Regions from separate parts of the Exiguobacterium sp. Helios genome, predicted to be linked through region 2. Evidence: riboswitches for the same ligand, from Rfam matches in the RefSeq annotation. Region 2 holds a riboswitch; the other holds the start of a gene.
The links. Region 2 has a riboswitch for FMN ahead of ribD (bifunctional diaminohydroxyphosphoribosylaminopyrimidine deaminase/5-amino-6-(5-phosphoribosylamino)uracil reductase RibD). Riboswitches for the same ligand answer to the same signal wherever they lie in the genome.
Positions count from the first base shown of each region.

Region 1: linked by a shared signal. The riboswitch ahead of HNY42_RS13340 (ECF transporter S component) and the one ahead of ribD (bifunctional diaminohydroxyphosphoribosylaminopyrimidine deaminase/5-amino-6-(5-phosphoribosylamino)uracil reductase RibD) in region 2 are both predicted to bind FMN.

Region 1 is NZ_CP053557.1:2,565,639-2,572,022, reverse strand. Features, by position in the region: gene HNY42_RS13360 (NifU family protein) at 28-255, opposite strand; gene HNY42_RS13355 (DUF1462 family protein) at 367-672, shown strand; gene HNY42_RS13350 (NAD(P)/FAD-dependent oxidoreductase) at 688-1,740, opposite strand; gene HNY42_RS13345 (YuzB family protein) at 1,833-2,066, shown strand; gene HNY42_RS13340 (ECF transporter S component) at 2,130-2,696, opposite strand; FMN riboswitch at 2,852-2,992, opposite strand; gene HNY42_RS13335 (HesB/IscA family protein) at 3,110-3,460, shown strand; gene HNY42_RS13330 (NAD-dependent epimerase/dehydratase family protein) at 3,593-4,459, shown strand; gene HNY42_RS13325 (GNAT family N-acetyltransferase) at 4,456-4,962, shown strand; gene HNY42_RS13320 (GNAT family N-acetyltransferase) at 4,974-5,480, shown strand; gene HNY42_RS13315 (NAD(P)/FAD-dependent oxidoreductase) at 5,542-6,384, opposite strand, start outside.
Region 2 is NZ_CP053557.1:2,958,450-2,964,833, forward strand. Features, by position in the region: gene HNY42_RS15230 (EAL domain-containing protein) at 1-833, opposite strand, end outside; gene ribE (6,7-dimethyl-8-ribityllumazine synthase) at 960-1,418, opposite strand; gene ribB (3,4-dihydroxy-2-butanone-4-phosphate synthase) at 1,420-2,604, opposite strand; gene ribE (riboflavin synthase) at 2,601-3,230, opposite strand; gene ribD (bifunctional diaminohydroxyphosphoribosylaminopyrimidine deaminase/5-amino-6-(5-phosphoribosylamino)uracil reductase RibD) at 3,215-4,261, opposite strand; FMN riboswitch at 4,418-4,565, opposite strand; gene HNY42_RS15255 (M20 family metallopeptidase) at 4,724-5,935, opposite strand; gene HNY42_RS15260 (MetQ/NlpA family ABC transporter substrate-binding protein) at 5,962-6,384, opposite strand, start outside.

The DNA.
Region 1 (6,384 bases), 390 kb from region 2:
GACGGATGTCAGTGGGGATTTTACTGATTAGAAAACTTGTTCGACTTCAACGACGCCGGCTACTTCTTCAAGCAGGGCACGTTCGATACCAGCCTTCAGTGTGATTGTTGAACTTGGACAGCTGCCGCAAGCACCCATCAAACGGAGTTTGACGATACCATCTTCTACATCTACGAGTTCAACGTCTCCTCCGTCACGAAGAAGGAACGGACGCAATTTTTCGAGTACTTCGTTTACTTGATCAAACATTTCCATGCGTAAACACATCCTTTCTTATAGAATCATTGTAACAGGGTTGAAAAATGTTCTCAATCTGGAAAACTTGTATACTGAAAAAGAAGTGTAGAAAGAAAAGGGGGATATGGGATGGAAATCAAGGTATACGGGGCTGCGAAGACTTGTCCGAGCTGTGTCGGAGCACCGAGTTCCGAAGAGACGTACAGCTGGCTGCAAGCCGTTCTCGGACGAAAATACGGGACGGCATTAACATTTGAATACGTCGATTTTGAAGATGAACCGTTTGAAGATGAGTGGGTGACAGCCTTAAAGGACGATGTCTATTTTTATCCGCTCGTCCTGCTCGATGGTGAAATGGTTGATGAAGGATACGTTCAACTGAAGAAAATCACCCAAGCGATTGATCAAAGAATCGAAAAAACGGCGCCGAAATGAACGGCGCCGTTTTTCTTATTTAATCTTTTTGTGTTTCCAAAGGACACCGGACTTCAGAAGACGCGGAACTTTTCCTGTCAAGGCTTGTTTCCCCATGACGATTCCGAAACCATCTGATTTTCCGAGTGACCCGAGCATCCCACGTAACTTGATCTCCGGCAGTTTCGGTAACTTCTTTCCAGCCCATTTCGCCTGCAGGACATCGACGACTTGATCGGCTTGATGTTCGGCGAGCTGACCGCTTGGTGCGTACGGCAGGCTGGCGCAATCCCCGATGACAAACACATTTTCATGTTCCGGCACATGGTGGTGTTCCGTCAGCTTGATCCGTCCGCCGCTGTCGGCTTCAAAACCGAGATCACGGACGACTTTGACCGGTTGTGTCCCGGCCGTCCAAATCGTCAAATTCGATGGATAGGCATCATCACCGTTTTGAACATCATCTGCCGTGACGAATGTGACGTTGGAGTTATTGATGACCTCGACATCATGCTCCTCGAACCACTCCTGGACGTAGGTCGAGACCTTATCCGAAAGGAACGACAAGACAGACGGTCCGCGGTCAAATAAGCGGATTTTTAAATCTTTCCGGCTTTCGTGCAGTTCACTGGCAAGTTCGACTCCGGATAGACCGGCTCCGACGATTGAGACAACCGCACCGGGAGAAAGTCCGCAAATCGCTTGTTGTGTTTTGCGCGACTCTTCAAGTGTCTGGATGCTGTACGTAAACTCTTGTGCGCCCGGTATGTTATGGTATTTATCTTCACACCCTAACGCGATGACTAAATCATCATAAAAAAGTTCCGTACCGTCTTGCAGATGGACGGAGTTCGTCTCGGGTGAAATCTTGATGACATGTCCATACTTATATGAGAGATGTTCTCCTTCCGGAAACGCAATCCGGACATCCCGGTCCGATAATGTTCCGGCAGCAAGTGCATAGTATTCTGTTTTTAACGCGTGATATGGTAAACGATCGACGAGCGTCACAGCCACGTCCTCATCCTTGAATCGTTCACAGATCCGCATACCGCCATATCCGCCACCTAAAACAACTAGTTGCTTCATAACTTAAAATCCCCCTTAGTTCCCCTAAATCAGTCTGACCTTGTATAATACGACATGAGGAAAGATAATTCCTGCCTGAAGGAGGAAAAAAAGTGAATCCGATTATTGAATTTTGTATCAGTAACTTAGCGACAGGGACCCAGGTCGTCATGCAACAACTCGAACGGGACCCGAATGTCGATGTTGTCGAATATGGTTGTCTTGGTTATTGCGGCATCTGCTCCCTCGATCATTTCTGTCTGGTTGACGGGGAAACCGTTGTCGGCGAGACGCCGGAAGAACTGCTTGAAAAGATTTATCAGAAAATCGAAGAGAATGAACTTTAAAAAAATCCCCGTGTCTCAGATGAGACCGGGGATTCGTGTCTGTCAGCGGGCGCAGCTTCGGACTTAGACAGTTTGTTGACGGCGCGTCATCCATGGCTTCAGTTTCAGGAACAGCGGAATGAAGAGTGCTGAGATGAACATCGCCTTGATGATGTTAAACGGCAGAATACCAGCCGTGATCGTCGTCCACTTGACGGCAGGGTCAAGCATGTAGTCCATACCGAAGAACCAAGCGTACGCTGGAAGAATCAAGATATAGTTGAGGATTGCAAGACCGAGTGCCATCGTGATTGTACCAGCGACAAGACCGGTTGCAAGACCTTTTGTAGATTTCTTTTTATGGTAGAACCAACTGACCGGAAGAATGAAAGCAACGCCAGCTGCGAAATTGGCAAGTTCACCGACCGGAACACCACTTCCGCGGAAGATGTAGTACAGGACGTTTTTGAGTGCTTCGACGATGACGCCGGCTACCGGTGAGAACATGATGGCAGCAATCAAAGCAGGAACGTCACTGAAGTCGATCTTCAAGTAGTTCGGTAAAAAAGGAAGCGGGAAATTCAGTAGCATAAGAACAAACGAAATTGAACCTAACATGGATAATGTGACCATTTTTTGTGTGCGTTTCATACGAGTATAATCTCCTTTTGCTCGTTCCTCTCGATGAAGTATTGGCATGTCTGCGTCCAAAATAAACCCCCATCGAAGTGTTCGATAGGGGAGAAGTCCGCAGTAAACTAAGCCTGACCGATTTTTGCAAAAACCGGTTCAAGAAAGAAACATGCCGCCATCTTCTCCCATCCAGACTATACTGTCGGCTCCTGAGTCACACAGAATCAGCAAATAGCGCCCTATTCGCTCGCGGGCTTCAGACGAATCGCCTGTTTACCGCCGGTCGGGAATTTCACCCTGCCCTGAAGATGGAACGATTTAATTTTTTTTGATACAACTCCTTTATACAACGAATTCAAGATTGTTTCAAGCAACTAGGTTTCGATTCCCCTTAAAATTGCGTATACTAATAAAAAAGGGAAGGTGATGACATGATTCATTTAACAGAAGCGGCCGCACTCCAAGTCAAAGAGATGATGTTGCAGGCGCCGGACGATGAACAAAATCTGCGCATGCTCGTTCAAGGTGGCGGATGCAGTGGTCTCTCCTACGGCATGGGCTTTGACAGTGAAAAAGAAACGGACTTAACTTTTGAGCAACACGGGGTTAAAGTCATCGTTGATCAAAAAGATTATCCGGTCGTCAAGGGACTGGAAGTAGACTATAAACAATCGATGCTCGGCGGCGGATTCACGATTACGAATCCGAATGCGATCGCGACATGCGGTTGCGGGACGTCGTTCCGGACGGCTACAAATGCCGGGACACCCGGTGGTTGCTAATCAAAAAACTTTTATCGCAGACGATGCCGTCTGCGTTTTTTTTGTTTTCAGCGCAAAGCGACAGGACTTTTTAAGGCACGTGGAGAAGAATTAACAAGAACGTTAGCACGCTATGACGAGGGAGGACTATCGATGCGAAAGGTACTGATTTTCGGTGGAACACGCTACTTTGGTCGACGGTTGGCATTACGGCTCACGGAATCGGGGGATGATGTGACGATTGTCACGCGTGGGGAACATACGCCGCCTGTCGCGAAGGGCTTGACATTTTTTAAAGGGGACCGGACATCAAGCAGTACAATGAAGGATCTTGGAAGTCAAAACTGGGATATCATCTATGACAATATCTGCTTTAATCCGTATCAGGCGAAGCTTGCTGTTGATGCATTCGAGGGGAAAGTCGGTCGTTACATTCTGACGTCGACGATGTCGGTCTATGAGCAGGGCGGGACAAATGTTTCCGAACGGTCCTATAATCCGTTTCCCGGGAAATACGACCTCGAAAAAGAACATGATTACGGCGAAGGAAAGCGTCAGGCGGAAAGTTATTTCTTCCAACGGGCGACTTTCCCCGTCATTGCCGTCCGTTTCCCGGTTGTCCTCGGACCGGATGATTACACGGAACGGCTGGTCTTTCATGTCAAACGCGCTTTGGCCGATCAGCCGATCGTTGCTGAAAACTTGTATGCGAAGGTGGGGTACATCTCAAGTTATGAAGCTGCAGCCTTCCTTGAATGGTGCGGCCGTTCGACAATGACCGGACCGATAAATGCCGCGAGTGACGGCGTGTTGTCGATTCAAGATTTGATGGATAAAATTGATCACGTGGCAGGAACGACATCGCGTTTTGAGACGGCAGGCGAAGAGCCGTCACCGCTTGCACCGGCACATGATTTCTATATGGATACGACAGCAGCCAAGCAGGCCGGTTATATCTTCCAACATGTCGACGACTGGCTCGATCGACTGATTGAAGAGGAGGTCCGTAACCACAAATGATTACGTTGATCAAACCAACGATACGCTTAGAACCGGAGTACCTCGAGTATTTGTTAGAATGGCAAGAATCCGGTGAATCCATCGTTCCGAGCGTCGTCAGTAAAACCTTCTTACCATTGGAAATTTTTTTAGAAGAACAGGAACAGGAGGAACGGATCGCGCCCGCTAATTGGGTGACCCATTCGACGTATTGGTTATATGACGGGGGAACGATCGTCGGGGCAGTAAATTTCCGACATGATTTAAACGATCAATTGCAACAAGTCGGCGGTCATATCGGATACGGGATTCGACCGAGTGAGCGGAACAAGGGATACGCGACAGAAGGATTACGCCAAGCACTGGGCGTGGCAAAGGAGCGGGGACTTAGCTCGGTCTTGATCACCTGCAGTTCAGAGAATGCCGCATCCGGCCGTGTAATCCTGGCAAACGGCGGTCAAGAGATTGAATCCTTTATCAAAGAAGACGGGACAACGGTCCGGCGTTTCGTCATTCCGTTATGAAATAAGGACCTGTGACGATCCGGCGTGCCGTTATGGAAGATGCTGGCGCGATTGCGCGGATTCAGATTAAATCTTGGCAGGAAACGTACCGGAAAATCATTCCGGATGCGTATTTTGATCAATTGTCACAGGAGAAGCGGGAACCGGGTTGGCGGAAAAGCCTTGCCGAAGGTCCGGTTTTCGTCGCGCTTGATCAGACAAACGAAATCGTCGGTTTTGCGAACGGTGGACCAAACAGGGAAAATGATGCGACGGAAGGAGAACTGTACGCGCTCTATCTTTTGAAAAGCCATCAGGGGCAAGGAACCGGTAAACGGTTGTTTGATCACGTGTTGGAAGATCTCGGACGGAAAGGCTTCCCGTCCTGTATTGTAAGTGTGCTGGCAGATAACCCGTCCCGTCACTTTTACGAACGTTTCGGCGGACGACTCGTTTCCGAACAATCAATCGCGCGGGGCGGGAAACAACTGGTCGAGTATACGTATCGGATTCTATTTGAATCATCATCCGACAGTTGAGTCAAAAAAAACAGCGTCCCTTCGATCCTGAAATCGAGGTGGCGCTGTTGTTGGTTATACCTTAATGATTTTTAACTTTTTCAAACAGACTTGTCGAGTGCTGCGGATGACGTGCCGATGGATCGACAAGCAACTTCGCTTGGTTGACGGCAATCGGCGCTTCACCGAAACCGGTCGCGATCAATTTGACACGACCGTCATAGGTCGCGATATCGCCGCAGGCGAAAACACCGGGAATCGCTGTTTCCATCTTCGAGTTGACACGGATCGAGTTCCGTTCGAATTCGACTTCCCACTCCTTGAGCGGACCGAGTGATGAGACGAAACCGAAGTTGCAGACGACATCATCGGCACCGACGACGATGACTTCATCCGTCTCGGCGTGTTTGAATGTCAACGTTTCGATGCTGTCTTCACCGGTAACCGATTCGAGTGTATACGGTGTCATGACATTGACGGACGAGTTATGCAACAATTCGACCGTATGTTCATGGGCACGGAACTTATCACGTCGGTGGACGAGGGTAACTGATTTTGCAATCGGCTCAAGCATCAGTGACCAGTCGACGGCAGAATCGCCGCCGCCGAGCAAGACGACTTGACGGTCCTTAAAGCGGTCCATCTCGTTGACGAAATAGTGTAAGTTGCTTTCTTCGAACCGTTCGGCATCGGCGACACCGAGCGGGCGGGCAGCAAACGAACCGTTTCCGGCTGTCAGAATGACGGTTCTCGTATAGTGTTCACCTTTGTTCGTGACGAGACGGATCAGTCCGTCATCAAGTCGTTCATAAGCAAGGACGGTTTCGCCGAGAACGTAAGTCGGATCGAATTCATTTGCTTGTTCAAGCAGGCGGTCGACTAAGTCCTGAGCTTTGACTTTCGGGAAGCCGGCAATATCGTATAT
Region 2 (6,384 bases):
GGTAAAAACATTTTCCCGATCGGTGCACGTCTTCGTCGCGTTGTTTCTTTCTGTTGCCTTTTTTGTACGGGATTATCCAAATGACCAGATATACTAATCGTCAGTAAACCAATGACAAACAATGGATCAATCAACCGGATGACATCCTCACCGCTGACGGTCGTCACATAGACAAACGATGTATCTGCGCCGACCTGTAACAACAATCCGATGAACAAACACTGAAACATACGTCGTCGTTTTTGCCACTCGTGTTTCTCAAATAAATAATAGATACTGATCATACAAAATAACAGAACGATATCGCACATCGGGTAAGCAAAGGCCAGGACGAATTCCGCTTTCGAGGTGAACGGTTCGTCAAACAGCGGACGGATTAAGAAAAACCAACTGTAGGTAACAGCGACCGTCATAACGATGGCGATATCAAATATAAAGCTGACTAAACGAGCTTTTGTGACATGGCGTTGGATTGCGTGTAGAAAGGCCACTAAAAAGAAGACAGATTGCAACACGTAAAAAAGATCCGAGATACCGGGAAAGGGAACTTCGACTTGAAGAATATTCTCATACGTCCCCCACATCAATTCGGCAATCAGATAACTTCCTGTTCCGTATGCAAGGTAGAGAAAAAAATGTCCTTCTTGTTGGTCCGGTTCTCGTTGCGCCTGAACCAACAAACATGTCGCAAACGCGCAACCGAGTATGGAAAACAAGTTACTGCCCCAAGCTGACAACTCTGGCTGGTTTGCAAAAATAATCAGCCAAAGATAGTAAATTGTAATAAAGCAGACGATAACAGGCAGATAATAAGCTTTTTTTGAACGCACCATCTTCCTTTCCACCCTTCTGTAAAGAGTCTTTCCCTTATCATTAGGGATGGAGTTCGTAAAGTCCTGCCAGAATAAAAAAAGAGACCTGTTCCATTCGGAAACAGGTCTCAAGACTCAGTTATTTCATTAAATAGTCCGTAACAGGTTCGCCATCTCGATTGCTGAGACCGCTGCTTCGTATCCTTTGTTCCCCGCTTTCGTTCCCGCCCGTTCGACCGCCTGTTCAATTGAGTCAGTCGTCAGGACACCGAAGATAATCGGCACCCCTGTTTCACGTGACGCGCCGGCGACACCTTTCGCGACTTCGTTGCAGACATAATCGTAGTGTGATGTCGCACCGCGAATGACGGCACCGAGTGTGATGACAGCGTCATACTTTCCGCTTTTCGCAAGCTTTTCCGCGACGAGCGGAATCTCGAACGCTCCCGGAACCCATGCTGTATCGACAGCATCCGCAGCGACTCCGTGACGACGGAATGCATCGTTTGCTCCACCGACCAGTTTCGATGTGATCAATTCATTGAATCGTGCTGCGACGATTGCGACGCGTAGTCCTTCACCTGTTAAAAATCCTTCGAATACCATGTTATTGTCCTCCTTGGATATCGAGCAGATGCCCGAGTTTCGTTTGTTTGGTTTGCAGATACTGCTTGTTTTCCGGAACCGGGGCAATCTCAAGCGGAATCCGCTCGAGCACCGTAATACCGTTTTGTTCGAGTGCCTGTTGTTTTTCCGGATTATTCGTCATCAGCCGAATTTTCGTGACACCTAAATCGTGTAACATCGCGGCTGCGACTTTGTAATCCCGTAAATCAGTCGCATACCCGAGCGCGTGATTCGCTTCGACCGTATCGAGTCCCTGCTCCTGCAACTCATAGGCTTTCAGTTTCGCCATCAAGCCGATACCGCGCCCTTCCTGGCGCAGGTAGAGTACCGCTCCGCCTTCATGTCCGATGCGTGCCAGTGCTGCGTCAAGTTGCGGACCGCAATCACAGCGTTTTGATCCGAAGACGTCTCCCGTCAGACATTCCGAATGCAGCCGGACGAGCATTCCGTCTTCCGGCTCTCCCGACAGGACGGTCACGTGTTCTTTTTGATCAGGCGTCGTATAGCCGAGTATCCGAAACGCGCCGTGCGCGGCCGGAAGCAGGACGTCCGCTTCGCGCCGGACGGGGCGTTCGAGATACGTGACGAGGGCATCGATTGTAATCATCTTCAGCCCGTGGACTTCTTTATACGTCAGCAAATCATCCACGCGCGCCATCGTCCCGTCCTCTAAGATGATTTCACAAATGACAGCTGCTTCAGCACTTCCGGCAAGCCGTGCCAAATCCACACCGGCCTCCGTATGTCCACGCCGTTCCCGGACACCGCCCTCTTTCGCAATCAAGGGGAAAATATGACCGGGACGCTTAAATTGTTTCGCCTCATCCGTCAGCATCCGTTGAATCGTCAACGCACGTTCCGCGGCACTGATGCCGGTCTTCGCTTCTTCATGATCGATGCTGATCGTAAACGCCGTCCCGTGCGGATCGGTATTGTGATCTGTCATCGGATTCAGCTCAAGGCGTTCTGCAAGTTGCGGGCTGACCGGAACACAGACGAGTCCTTTCCCGTACGTGATCATGAAGTTGATTTGTTCGGGTGTCGCATGTTCCGCGAGGAGAATCAGGTCCCCCTCATTTTCCCGGTTTTCATCATCACAGACGATGATCGGACGTCCGTGTTTTAATTCTTCAATCGCTTCTTCTACGAGATCAAATCCGTTCATCCTGCTCCGCCTCCTAAAAATGCCGACCAATCCGTTTTTTGTTCCTGCTGTGTAAAGTGATACAAATGTTTTGCCATCAAATCACACTCGATATTGACGAGTGCCCCGCTTTGCAACCGGTCGAACGTCGTCAACTGTCGGGAGTGCGGAATCAATGAGATGATTAAACTGTTCGGTTCCACGTGTTGGACCGTCAAGCTCGTTCCGTTGATCGCAATCGAGCCTTTCGGAATACAGTATTTACTCCACTCCCCGGTCTCGAACCGGTATTCCATCGCTTCACCGTCCGGTCGACGGCTTAAGAACCGGGCTGTTCCGTCAATGTGTCCGCTGACGAAATGACCGCCAAACCGTCCGTTCGCCGGCATCGCCCGTTCGAGCTGAACCGGTGTGCCGACCCGCAACGTCTGAAGGGACGTTGCCCGAATCGTTTCGTGAACGGCGTCCGCCGTGAACCCGGTCGCCGTCATCGCCGTGACCGTTAAACAAATCCCGTCGACGGCGATGCTGTCGCCGATCTTCGTTTCTTCAAGAACATGCCGCGCCTCGATTTCGAGCGCTAAACCGTTCGGGCGCGGAACTTTTCGTTTAATCGTCCCGACTTCTTCAATCAATCCCGTGAACATAAGCCGTCTCCTTTCCGCGTATAACGCAGATGGACATCCTGTCCGATTTGCGCGACGTCGGTTAAATCGAACCGGTCTTCAATCTCGATTGTGCTTGTCAATCCGGTCGTCCCTTGTAAGACGGACGGGGCTTGATAGATTTCAAGACGATCGACAAGGTCTGCTTCTAAAAATGACGACTGAATCGTTGGTCCGCCTTCAATCAACAAACTGCGGATCCCCTGGTCGTACAATATGTCTAAAATCTGATTCGGTGTCGTATACGTGCCGACGAGAACCGTGACGTTCGATTGAATTGAGACACGCGGTTGTTCCGTCAGCCAGTATGTCGGATTCAAACCGTCCCGAAAGACTTGGGCGCTTTCCGTCAAACGTCCACGACGGTCGACGACGACCCGAATCGGTTCAGGTCCGGCTTCCGTGCGTAACGTCAATGCGGGATCATCGATTAAAATCGTCTCACTCCCGACTAAGATGGCGTCATGTGTTGCCCGCAGCTCACGTCCTGCCGCCCGGGCTGCATCTGATGTAATCAGGCGTTGCTCACCTGTCGTGACGACACCGTTTAAACTTTGGGCGACTTTGACGGTGACGACCGGTCGTTTCCGCTCGAGACTTTGCCAAAACGGTGTATAAAATCGAACCGCTTCGTCTTCGAGTAATCCGGTTTCGACCGTCAGTCCGGCTTCACGCAGACGCGTAATACCTTGTCCGGCGACGATTGCATGCCGATCTTCCGTTGCGACGAACACCCGCTTGATGCCGGCGGCTAAAATCGCCTCCGTACAGGGCGGTGTCTTTCCATGATGGTTACACGGTTCGAGTGTGACATAGAGATCCGCACCACGCGCCGCTTCTCCTGCCATGTTTAATGCTTCGACTTCCGCATGCGGACCACCCGCAAACCGGTGGGCACCGAAGCCGATCACTTTTCCATGTTTCGTAATGACACAACCGACACTCGGATTTGGACTCGTTTGTCCGTCCAGCATCCGTGCCAACTGCATCGCCTGGTGCATTCGATTATTCATATTTCCGCTCCTTTCAAAAGAAAAGACGCCGCTGCATTTGCAGGGCGTCATGATTGAAGGATCACGAAAGAAACGTCTTGTTTTCTGTTCAAAAGCATACAGAAATAGACCTTTTCCCGAACATATTTTTTCAGAAAATGGTTTCAAGCACATTTTTTCGTTCTTCTCCCATCCGGACTTTACCGTCGGCCCTGGAATCACACCAAGTCAGCCACAATGCGTACATTGTGGGTCGCGGGCTCGTCGATTCGAAAATCATCGCATTACCGCCGGTTGGGATTTTCACCCTACCCCGAAGAACTGGTTATTCAGTTGTACAGGTCAAGACTAGCACAGGTTATTTTAAAATACAAAAGAGAATTTATTTTCTTTTTTCCGGTTCAACAAAAAAAGTATGGTTTGGCCCGCCCGGTCGTCTTGATGACATCCGGTCGGACCAACACATACTTCTGTCTTTCGCTGTTACATCAAGTAACCGTTTTTCCGGTCGTGGAACTCCTGTTTGACCGTCCCGAGTAACGAGTCATCCGTCAGCAGACGGAACGCCGTCCGGGCCAGGATTTTCGCTCCCGTGATCAAGGCTTCGTCGCCTTGTTCCGATTTCGTCGCCTCCCGGAAACTTTCCGTATGGGCAACTAAGTCGTCTGCTCCAATCTTGATGTACGGATGGATCGTCGGCAGGACCTGGCTGATGTTGCCGGCGTCGGTCGAACCGAGACCCTGCCGTTCATCGGTCTTGACGTCTTCCCCAAGCGCCGTCGCTTCTTCCCGGAAAATCTCGTCAAACGTCCGGTTGAACAACAGGTTATCGACTTCGTTTTGGAAGGCGATGATCTCAAGCGTCGCTCCGGTCGCAAGGGCTGCCCCTTCGGCAACGGCTTTGACTTTTGCCGTCACCGCATTCAGCCGTTCGCGTGTCGTCGCCCGGATGAAGAAGCGGGCTTTGGCATACTCCGGAATGATGTTCGGCGCATCTCCACCATCGGTAATGATTCCGTGAATCCGGATGTCACTCGGCAACTGTTGCCGTAACGCATTGATTCCGTTAAACAACTGAATGACGGCATCCAGGGCATTGATCCCTTCTTCCGGCGAAGCTGCCGCATGGGCCGGTTTACCGGTAAAGGCAAAATCGAGCGGATCAACGGCGAGCGAAGAACCGGTAATCCGGGTCTGTCCGGACGGATGGACCATTAAGGCCGCATCGATGCCCGTCAGCAGATTGTGTTTGACGAAACTCCCTTTCGCACTCCCGTTTGGTCCGCCTTCTTCCGCCGGTGTCCCGAGGACGACGACACTGCCGCCGACTTCATCCAGAACTTGACTGACGGCAATCGCTGCTGCGACACTTGTCGTGCCGATGATGTTGTGTCCGCATGCGTGACCGATTCCCGGCAAGGCATCATATTCAGCTAGAAAAGCGATCGTTGCTCCCGGTTTATCCGAGACCTTCCGGGCGAGAAACGCTGTCTCGTGTCCGGCCACACCAAGTTCGACTGTAAACCCTTCGGCTGTCAGGCGTTCCGCATGATGACGCGACGCAAAATATTCTTCATTGCCGATTTCCGGTGTCGCATGAATCCGATGGCTCGTCTCAAGATACGACTCCCGTTTTTGCTCAATATCCTGTTCAATCGTTTGTGTCAGGTTTTGCCGTCTCGTCTGAATTGTCATTTGGGTCACGCTCCTTTTGGTTTTTGTTATTCGCCAATCTCGCTAAGTGGGACGAACGTCGGAATCGTGCTTCCTTTGTACTCTTTTTTGATGAAGGCAGCGACATCGTCCTGCTGGTAAAGGGAAGCGATTTTTTTCAACGTCTTTTTGTCTTTGTCTTCTGTCCGGGTCGCGATGATGTTGATGTACGGTTTCGCCGTCTCGTTTTCATGGAGAATCGAATCTTTGATCGGATTAAAGCCGGCATCGACAGCGATTCCGTTATTGATGATTGAGGCGGAGACATCCGGTAGGACGCGTGGTGTCTGTCCGGCGACGACCGGGACAATCTTCAGTTTTTTCGGATTCTCGACGATCTTATCGACGGATCCGTTGCCGTCAAAGTCGTCCGGCAGCTTGATCAGGCCTGCTTCCTGCAACAGGAGCAATGCCCGCCCCATGTTCGTCGC